DNA from 2 places in the Mesobacillus sp. S13 genome. Region 1 is predicted to be linked to the other one. Evidence: predicted binding sites of a transcription regulator. Region 1 holds the regulator's gene; the other holds the start of a gene.

Region 1 (5,180 bases):
CTGGTTGACGACTTTATCAAGGAAATACCGGTCGTGGGATACAATCAAGATTGCGCCGTTGTAGCCCTGCAAATACTGCTCAAGCCACGATAGCGTGTCAATATCAAGATGGTTCGTCGGTTCATCGAGAATCAAAATATCCGGACGGGTCAATAAAAGTTTCGCCAATGCGAGTCTAGTTTTTTGTCCCCCGCTTAAAGTGGATATTTTTGTGGAATAATCAAAAGAATGGAAGTTAAGGCCGTGAAGGACGGAACGAATATCGGCTTCATATTGGTAGCCGCCTTTTTCCTTGAACTGGACCTGCAGCAGGTCATAATCTTTTAAAACCCTGTCGTATTCTGTCTGGTTAGAAAGAATGTCAGGATCCGACATCTTTTCTTCCAATCTGCGCAAGTCTTTTTCCATCCTGTGCAGATGGTCAAAAACGGCCAGCATTTCATCCCAGATGCTTTTCTCGGATTCCAGCCCGGTATTCTGGGCGAGATAGCCAATCATCGTCCCTTTAGGACGGATGATTTCTCCGCCATCATGGGATTCATACCCGGCAATGATTTTCAGCAGGGTTGATTTTCCTGCTCCGTTCCTTCCAACAAGCGCAACACGGTCGTTGGTCTGTATTTCAAACTTTATATTCGATAAAATAAGATCAGCAGCAAAATATTTTGATAGCTGATTAACCTGTAATAAAATCATTATTTTTCACCTCTATTGCCTTAGAGATAGTGTAACCCATTAATATAGGCACGGCAATATGTGCGAACTGCTATAGGTTATATGGTATTGAAATTTCACTTTGTATTGTGAACACTGAAACAAAGTTCACACACAAGTTTGACAAAATAGTGTATCATTTGATAGAAAGGAGCTTACATATGGCAGAATTTACTCATTTTAACGAAGAGGGCAGAGCAAAGATGGTCGATGTCAGTGAAAAACCGGAGACGGTCCGTACGGCAGTCGCCCATTCAAGCATAACCGTGAATGAAGATATATATGTGAGAATCACTGAAAATAAAATGAAAAAAGGGGATGTACTGGCTGTCGCGCAAGTAGCAGGCATCATGGCGGCGAAAAAAACGTCTGAAATCATCCCGATGTGCCACCCGATTCCACTGACAGGGATTGACCTTTCATTCGATTGGGAGCAAAATGGAAATGACTATGTTTTAAATATCTCCGCAGCTGTAAAAACAAAAGGGAATACAGGTGTGGAAATGGAAGCGTTAACAGCAGCTTCAGCATGTGCGCTGACTGTTTATGATATGTGCAAGGCCGTTGATAAGGGCATGGTAATTGGAAAGACCTATCTGGTCGAAAAAACCGGTGGTAAGAACGGCGATTTCAAGAGAGAAGAAAAGTTGAGATAGAAATACGGACAGGGTGGAGGATGGAGAATGACGAATGATGCTATGAAGATTCCGCAGGCAACCGCAAAACGTTTGCCGCTGTATTACCGGTTCTTATTGAACTTGCATTCTTCAGGAAAGCAAAGGGTATCATCAGCGGAATTAAGTGAAGCGGTAAAAGTGGATTCAGCGACAATCCGCAGGGATTTTTCCTACTTTGGAGCTTTGGGTAAAAAGGGGTACGGCTATAATGTCAATTACCTGCTGACCTTTTTCCGAAAGACGCTGGATCAGGATGAATTGACGAAGGTTGCCTTGATCGGAGTCGGTAATCTGGGAACAGCGTTTCTGAACTACAATTTTTCAAAGAACAATAATACGAAAATCGAGATTGCCTTTGACGTAGATCCAGGCAAAGTGGGCACGAAGATTGGTGACGTAGCAGTGTACCATATGGATGATCTCGACAAAGTTGTCGTAGAGGAAGGCATCCAGGTGGCAATCCTGACAGTCCCGTCTGCTGTCGCACAGCCGATAACAGACCGATTGGTGCAGGCAAATATCAAAGGAATCCTGAACTTCACGCCGGCGAGGCTGAACGTGCCTTCATCGATCAGGATCCATCATATTGATTTGGCAGTTGAATTGCAATCATTGATCTATTTCTTAAAGCATTACCCGACAGATACCGAACCAACAGAATCGGCAGAATAAAAAGTAGCTCCTTCAGAGGAAGGAGCTACTTTTTCTTTATATTCTTCAATTTGAAATGAAAAAGGATCATCCTGATGCCAGAACCAAAGTCGAACGTGGCAAGAGCCACTAGCAAGTAGCTGAAGAATCCCCATCCTGAATCGTTTACATTCTGGATGGCGAAATAGGTGAATAAGCTGCCTAACAAGATGTAGACAATGCCTGAAAATAAAGGCGATTGTTTCATAACTTAGAATCCCCCAATAAAACCTTGAATTTTCTCTGCTTCTTTTATCATTCTCTCAATGTCTTCCCTAAATACGGATTGAAGCAGAACAACCATTGTATTCATTGTAACATGGGCGATGATTGGCACGATGATCCGCTTTGTTTTTACATAAAGGAAAGCAAAAGTGAACCCCATTGCAGAGTACAAGATCACATGCTCTGGTTCCATATGTGCAAGCGCAAAAATAACAGAGCTGATCAATCCAGCGAAAAAGAAATTCATTTTCTTATGCAGGCTGCCGAAAATGATCTTACGGAAGACGATTTCCTCTAATATAGGGCCGATGATCGAACTGACCAAAATGACAACCGGGAACATTTCAATCAGCTTAATGATTTCCTGGGTATTCTCAGATCCCATTTCGATGCCAAGCATATTTTCGATATTGGCGGCGATTGATTGCGCGAACAGTGCGAGGAATACACCTGCGAAAGCCCAGGCGGCTGAGCTTGCTGGAGAGGACGCATCACGTAAGTCCGCATGAGATCTGCGTTCTTTCCTCAAAAGCAAAAGCACGATGACTAGTGTCAGTGAAAAGCTGATCACAAGCCAGTATGGAATCGAGAGGGTTTCCATTTCTTCCAGGCTCTTTCCCATTGCAGCACCGGTGAAGGCGACAATCGGGATGCCAATCAGGCTTGAAAGCTGCATGACTATATAGGCGATAATGATGTACCAATATTCCTTTTTCAATAGAAAAACTCCTTATCAATGCAGATAATATATGTCCTGAAATTTTACGTAATAATAAGCCGACCTGTAAAATAAAATACGAGGACAGCTTTGGTTTGGATAGACACTGTCTTTATTCTACTAATAAATGATTGGAAAGTTCAAATTGTAGGGTCAGGAGAAAAAAGGTGAAACCAAGTTTTAATCATTTTGGAATAGCACATACAGGATAAGGTGAATTATTTTTTGAAAAGGGTCGGAGGAAATATGATCTATTTGGAAACGTCAAGGCTGAAACTGCGTGACTGGTCAGCAGAAGATCTGGAGCACTTTGCAAAAATGAATGCGGACCAGGAGGTCATGAAGTATTTTGCCAATACTTTATCAGAAGAAGAAACGCATCAATTTTATCAAAACATCATCTCCGAGCTGGAGGAATGCGGCTATGGGCTGTATGCTGTTGAAGTCAAGGAGACGAAAGAATATATAGGTTTTATAGGATTTCACAGGGCAACTTTCGAAGCGGATTTTACCCCTTGTATTGAAATTGGCTGGAGGCTCAAGAAAGAGGCATGGGGAAATGGGTATGCAACGGAAGGGGCTAAGGCCTGTCTGGAGTATGGATTTAATGAACTGGGCTTTAGCAAGGTCGTCAGTTTCACAGCTGAGATCAACAGACCTTCTATAAATGTCATGAAAAAAATCGGCATGAAGCCCGTTAAGACTTTTCAACATCCTAAAGTGGATATGGGCAGTCCTTTGAAGAGGCATGTCCTGTTTCAAATAGAATGTTAAGGACGTCAGCAGAGAATTTTCCACGATTCGACAAGGGCATGGGAATCATAATTTTTTAAGAAAAAATCTTGCTTCACGCTTGCAAAAAAAATTGAGATTCATTATTATATAAATTGTGTTAGCACTCTATTGAGGCGAGTGCTAATAAAAATAATTTACATATAATTTGAGGAGGTTGTTTCACTTGATCAAGCCACTAGGAGATCGCATTATTATCGAGCTTGTTGAGTCTGAAGAAAAAACTGCAAGCGGTATCGTGTTACCCGACACAGCGAAAGAGAAACCTCAAGAAGGTAAAGTCGTAGCTGTTGGAACTGGCCGTGTCCTTGAAAGCGGCGAGCGTGTTGCTCTTGAAGTTGAAGTCGGAAACCGCATTATCTTCTCAAAATACGCAGGCACAGAAGTGAAGTACCAGGGAACTGAGTATCTGATCCTACGTGAAAATGACATTTTAGCAGTAGTAGAATAATCACTGCGATTATAAACAGAACTTTAAATTAAAAAATCTGAGGAGGTTTTTCTACAATGGCAAAAGAAATTAAGTTCAGTGAAGAAGCACGCCGCGCGATGCTTCGCGGGGTAGATTCTCTTGCAAATGCAGTAAAAGTAACTCTTGGACCAAAAGGACGCAACGTGGTTCTTGAGAAGAAATTCGGTTCACCTCTTATCACGAACGATGGTGTAACAATCGCGAAAGAAATCGAACTTGAAGATGCATTCGAAAACATGGGTGCTAAGCTTGTTGCTGAAGTAGCAAGCAAGACGAACGACGTTGCTGGTGACGGTACGACTACGGCAACAGTTCTTGCTCAAGCGATGATCCGTGAAGGTCTTAAGAACGTAACTGCTGGCGCTAACCCAATGGGCATCCGCAAAGGTATGGAAAAGGCTGTTATTACAGCTGTTGAAGAGCTTAAGGCTATCTCTAAGCCAATTGAAGGCAAAGCTTCTATCGCACAAGTTGCGGCAATCTCTGCTGCTGACGAAGAAGTTGGCCAATTGATTGCTGAAGCTATGGAGCGCGTTGGCAACGACGGCGTTATCACAATCGAAGAATCTAAAGGCTTCACGACAGAATTGGATGTTGTTGAAGGTATGCAGTTCGACCGCGGATATGCATCTCCTTACATGGTAACTGATTCTGATAAGATGGAAGCAGTTCTTGAAAATCCATATATCCTGATTACTGACAAGAAGATTGGCAGCATCCAGGAAATCCTTCCTGTCCTTGAGCAGGTTGTACAGCAAGGCAAGCCATTATTGCTTGTTGCTGAAGATGTTGAAGGTGAAGCACTTGCTACATTGGTAGTCAACAAGCTTCGCGGAACATTCAATGCAGTAGCTGTTAAAGCTCCTGGCTTCGGTGACCGCCGTAAAGCTAT
Region 2 (5,180 bases), 2.2 Mb from region 1:
TCTCAGCTGAGTAAGTGTATGCGCGGCGGACCGCACCGTCTAGTCCAAGGAAGAACATTGGCATGAATGTAACATTGAATCCAACAACGAACAGCCAGAAATGCCATTTTCCAATCTTTTCGTTCAGCATGTATCCGAACATTTTAGGCCACCAGAAGTAAAGACCTGCAAAAATCGGGAACACTACACCAGGAATCAACACATAGTGGAAGTGAGCGACCAGGAATAATGTGTTGTGATACTGATAGTCAGCTGCGGCCATTGCCAGCATGACTCCTGTCACACCACCGATAACAAAGTTAGGAACGAACGCCAATGCCCAGAGCATCGCTGTCGTAAACTTGATCCTTCCTTTTCTCATCGTGAACAGCCAGTTGAAAACCTTAACCCCTGTCGGGATGGCAATGGCCATCGTCGTGATCGAGAAGAAAGAGTTCACGCCGGCGCTATTACCCATTGTGAAGAAGTGGTGAACCCAAACGAGCATACTTAAAACCGAAATCATAACAATCGAGATGACCATTGACTTATAGCCATACAAAGTTTTACGGGCAAAAGTCGAGATAATATCCGACAGCATACCGAATGCCGGGAGCACCACGATGTAAACTTCTGGATGTCCCCATAGCCAGAACAAGTTCGCCCAGAGCATATCCATGCCGCCTCCGGAAATCGTGAAGAAGTGTGTACCGAAAGTGCGGTCAAAAGTCATCAAGGCAAGTGCTACTGTAAAAATAGGGAAGCTGGCTACGATGATGATGGATGTAATGAAAGATGTCCATGTGAACATCGGCATCTTCATCAGGGTCATGCCTTTAGTCCTCATTTTTAACACTGTGACAACGAAGTTAATACCCGTCATCAAAGTACCTGCACCCGCAATTTGCAGGGCCACTGCGTAAAAGTTATTTCCTATTCCCGGACTGAATTCTTTCCCGGCAAGAGGGAAGTAGGAAGTCCAACCGGCATCAGGAGATCCGCCGATGATAAATGAAATATTGAACAACGCCGCACCGCTGACAGTAAGCCAAAAGCTAAGGGCGTTCAGCTGCGGAAAAGCAACGTCACGAGCACCGATCTGGAGAGGAATCACAAAGTTCATGAGACCGATCAAGAGCGGCATCGCAACAAACAGAATCATGATGACACCGTGAGTGGTGAATACCTCGTTATAGTGCTGTGCATTCAGGAATTCATTTTCCGGTACGGCAGTCTGGCCTTTCATCATCAAGCCATCAATACCGCCACGGAAAAACATCACGACGCCAAGCAGGATATACATAATCCCAATCTTCTTGTGGTCAACAGTTGTAAACCATTCCGACCAAAGATAATTCCATTTTTTAAAATAGGTGAGGCCGGCTAATGCACCAACTAATGTCAGGGCAATCCCGATTTGTGATGCGAAAATTAATGGATCACCTGTTACGAAAAATTCATCCCACTTAATGCCCACTGTGGTCACCTCCGTGTGAATCTTCAGTTTCGGATTCTTTATGTTTCATATCTTCATTGTTTCCATGATTTGAATGCTCATTGTTTCCATCTTTATTCTTGTAATTATCCTTATCCTCAAAGATCTTTCCAGGCCAGCCATGTCCTCTGTCATACATTTCTGGATTTGTGTAGTTCTTTGAATGCGGATCAGAGTGATCAACCCACTCAAGGTGAGTATTTGAGAATGTCTTCCGTCCAAGGTGGGAAGGCTCGAGCATTTTCTCATACTCTTGCAATGTCATTTTTGGAGCAGTTTCTTTTACGTCTTTGATCCATTGATCCCAATCTTCTTGTGTCTGGGAAAGTACCTCGAACTCCATGCCCGCATATCCCTGGCCGTTGAAGTTCGTGTTCTTTCCAACATAGGAACCAGGATTATCTGCCACTAGATACAGCTGTGTTTCAGCTTTTGCCATCGTGTACTTTTGGCCCGCTAAAGCAGGGATCCAGAAGCTTTGCATCGTACCTGCAGAAGTCAGCCTGAAATCAATCGGGCGGTCTTCAGGAATATTCACATAGTTCACAGTTTCGATACCTTGTTCCGGATAGCTGAATATCCATTTCCAATCTGCGGATGTAACGTTAATGACAAGAGGTTCTTTATTCTCATATCCTTTAGGGATTTCATCTATAGCGTAAATCGTCTTAACAGTAGGGATCGTCAAAGCTACGATAATCAATATCGGAATCACTGTCCAAATTATTTCGAGCACAGTGCTGCCGTGTTCTTCAGGTGGTTCGTAATCCATATTGTCTTTCTTTTCACGATACTTCCAGACGATGAATCCGAATAGCCCGAAAACAACCACTGTAACAAGTAGCATCAAAGCAATCGAAAAGTTGATTAACTCCAGAATTTGCCTTGCAATTGGTCCCTCTGGATTGAATACCACCATATTGTTTTCACAGCCGCTAAGCAACAGCACAGCTATGATCGAGGTGAGGGAGACCAAAAAAAGTTTTGATTTCTTCATCACTGCAGCTCCTTTCAAATATCGAACTTGTTCATTCTATCACAAACTTATGTTCATTCGTTCACAAAGTTTTCGAAAAAGAGCCAAAAATGAACGGTAAGTTGTGGTAATAAGTGTGATAAATATCACACTAATTTATTTGTAATCATTCTAACATGGAAATTGTTACGGTTTTGAAGACAAATGTGAACAAATTATGAAAACAAAAATTGTCATCTTGGTGAATTAAAAATAAAACCCATTGACGAAAAAGCAGGGCACTCAAATTGAGGCCCTGCTTCAAAGACTATGATACTTTATTTCTCTCTATATAGGTCTCCAATGCTGGATGGAATTCCTTTTCATAATGGCCTGAGGTGCAAGCCTTAATGATGATCGTCTTGCTTGAAGGATGCGCTTTAACTTCCAGCGTTTTTTTACAACGCGGACATTTTTCAGCAAAAAGATTCATGTTTTTATCCCTCCAATAATTCCTATGTGTTTAGTATGGAATATATTCAAGTTAATTTCAATGGTTAATCAGACCAATTGTGATACCATTGAAGATATTGAAAACATCGGAAGGAGTTATGCGAATGCAACAAGCTGTTTCGCTATTACATAAAAACAAGGTGATGAGGGGGATGGCGCATTTCCCCTTGTTGGCTCAGAAAAAGGCTCCTGCTGTTATTCTTCTGCATGGCTTTACTGGAAGCAAGCTCGAGCCGCACCGTTTCTTTTTAAAGATTTCCAGGGCACTTGAAGAACTTGGGATTGCCAGCTTCCGATTCGATTTTTTAGGAAGCGGAGAAAGCGATGGAAATTTTGAAGATATGACTGTTTTGAATGAGTTAGCAGAGGCAGAAACGATTCTCGAGTATGTTCAATCACATCCAGAAATTGATAAGGAAAAAGTAATTGTTCTTGGTTTTAGCATGGGAGGATTGGTTGCCAGTCTTCTTGCCGGAGATCATCCAGGGGAAATTGAGAAACTTATTTTACTGGCTCCAGCTGGCAATATGGCAGAGAAGGTGAAAGTTATGGAGAAAAATTCTGCTTATATAAAAGAAGAGAACGCATTCGACATAGGTGGGAATTTAATAGGAAAGGATTTTATTGCTGAGCTAAATTCCTTTAATGTATGGGAAAGGGCTAAATCATTTGAACGGGATGTTTTGATCATCCATGGAACAAGGGATGAAGCTGTTTCGATTGAGGAATCCAAGAAATATCAGGAGAAATGCTACCAGGGACGGGCTGCACTACACCTGGTGACTGGGGCAGACCATACCTTTAATTCATACTATTGGGAAAAAGAAGTCATCGAGAACATTTGCCATTTTGTAAAATAGAAGCTTTTGGAGGTGCATGTATATGTTAAGGGAGAACTTATCAGGACAAACCGTTATTATTACGGGAGCAAATAGCGGAATTGGCTTTGAAGCTGCCAGAAAGCTTTCCGACAAGGGAGCTCATGTCATTCTCGCGGTGAGGAATGAAGAAAAGGGCAAGGCTGCTGTAGATTCCATTCTGCAAGAAAATAGTAAAGTATCAGTTGAAATGATGAAACTGGATCTGGCAGACCTTGCAAGTGTCCGCCATTTTACTTCAGGTTTTATCGAAAAATTTAGACATTTACATATATTAATCAATAACGCTGGGGTGATGATTCCTCCATACGGCAAGACAAAAGATGGGTTCGAACTTCAATTTGGCAGCAATCACATAGGACATTTTGCGTTGACAGGCCTTTTACTGCCACTTTTGAAAAAGACACCTGGATCCCGAGTGGTCACTCTAAGCAGTATTGCTCATCGTGGAGCTTCAATCGACTTTGACAATCTAGACGGCTCTAAAGGCTATAAAGCAATGAAGTTTTACGGTCAGAGCAAGCTTGCGAACCTGTTATTCGCAAAGGAGCTTGATAACCGCTTGAAACTGCATGGAATTGAAACAATCAGTGTTGCCTGTCACCCGGGAATATCAAATACGAATCTATTCAATTTAGGAAAAGGTGAAACTCCTAAATATATGAAAGGTCTGATGAAACTCTTCTCCCAACCTGCAGCAATGGGGGCACTTCCGACGATTTATGCCGCAGCGGATGACAGCTTGAACGGCGGTGAATATATCGGCCCAGATGGCAGGGGCAATAGAAAAGGATATCCTGCAATTGAAATCCCGGCCCCTGGTGTGTTTAATGAAGTGACCATGAACCGTTTATGGCAAGTGTCAGAAGAGTTGACCGGGGTACAATTTGATTTTTAGAGACTCTTTAAAGAGTCTCTTTTATTATATTTAAATAACATTATATTTGTAAGCGTTTTCATTTTATTGGTCTCACTTCCTACTAATATTGAACAATGATAATTCATACTTTGTTCAATATTTCACAAAGTATTATTCGTTTTATGTGTTAATCTTTAATTAGAAAAGGAAAAGGAGTGATTAAAATGATGTACTGCGAATTTAAACCTTTCTCAACTGATACTGAGACCTATACTCAGGAAATGCTCGAGGAAGTAATAGGTGATGAGTTTGAAGCAATGATGTATAAAGATGATACAGAAATTCCAGCTTACATCTGGACAGTTAACTTCGTTGTCATTGTTAAGAGAAGCACGAAATTCTTAACAGACATCAGCTTTGAAAAAATACCTAGAAATCCAGTTTGCGAGTGATTTTTTCGACACTAATTGTGAAAATGTTCACAAACAAAACACTTACTCT

Evidence for each region. The regulator Rex, encoded in region 1, represses fermentation and respiration genes when NADH is low (regulators of the CRP and FNR family bind a similar motif). The targets are predictions, from matches to a motif close to TTGTGAAATATTTCACAA.
Region 2: a site for Rex is predicted at 2,585-2,602, ahead of qoxA (cytochrome aa3 quinol oxidase subunit II). Genes of this name have one in related genera too.

Annotation. Positions count from the first base shown of each region.
Region 1 covers NZ_CP084622.1:248,503-253,682, forward strand. Annotated here, with positions in the region: gene LGO15_RS01405 (ABC-F family ATP-binding cassette domain-containing protein) at 1-696, opposite strand, end outside; gene moaC (cyclic pyranopterin monophosphate synthase MoaC) at 876-1,370, shown strand; gene LGO15_RS01415 (redox-sensing transcriptional repressor Rex) at 1,398-2,063, shown strand; gene LGO15_RS01420 (YdiK family protein) at 2,089-2,289, opposite strand; gene LGO15_RS01425 (CPBP family intramembrane glutamic endopeptidase) at 2,293-3,024, opposite strand; gene LGO15_RS01430 (GNAT family N-acetyltransferase) at 3,271-3,798, shown strand; gene groES (co-chaperone GroES) at 3,983-4,267, shown strand; gene groL (chaperonin GroEL) at 4,324-5,180, shown strand, end outside.
Region 2 covers NZ_CP084622.1:2,422,017-2,427,196, forward strand. Annotated here, with positions in the region: gene qoxB (cytochrome aa3 quinol oxidase subunit I) at 1-1,456, opposite strand, end outside; gene qoxA (cytochrome aa3 quinol oxidase subunit II) at 1,446-2,471, opposite strand; gene LGO15_RS12435 (hypothetical protein) at 2,758-2,922, opposite strand; gene LGO15_RS12440 (alpha/beta hydrolase family protein) at 3,047-3,802, shown strand; gene LGO15_RS12445 (oxidoreductase) at 3,825-4,718, shown strand; gene LGO15_RS12450 (hypothetical protein) at 4,904-5,131, shown strand.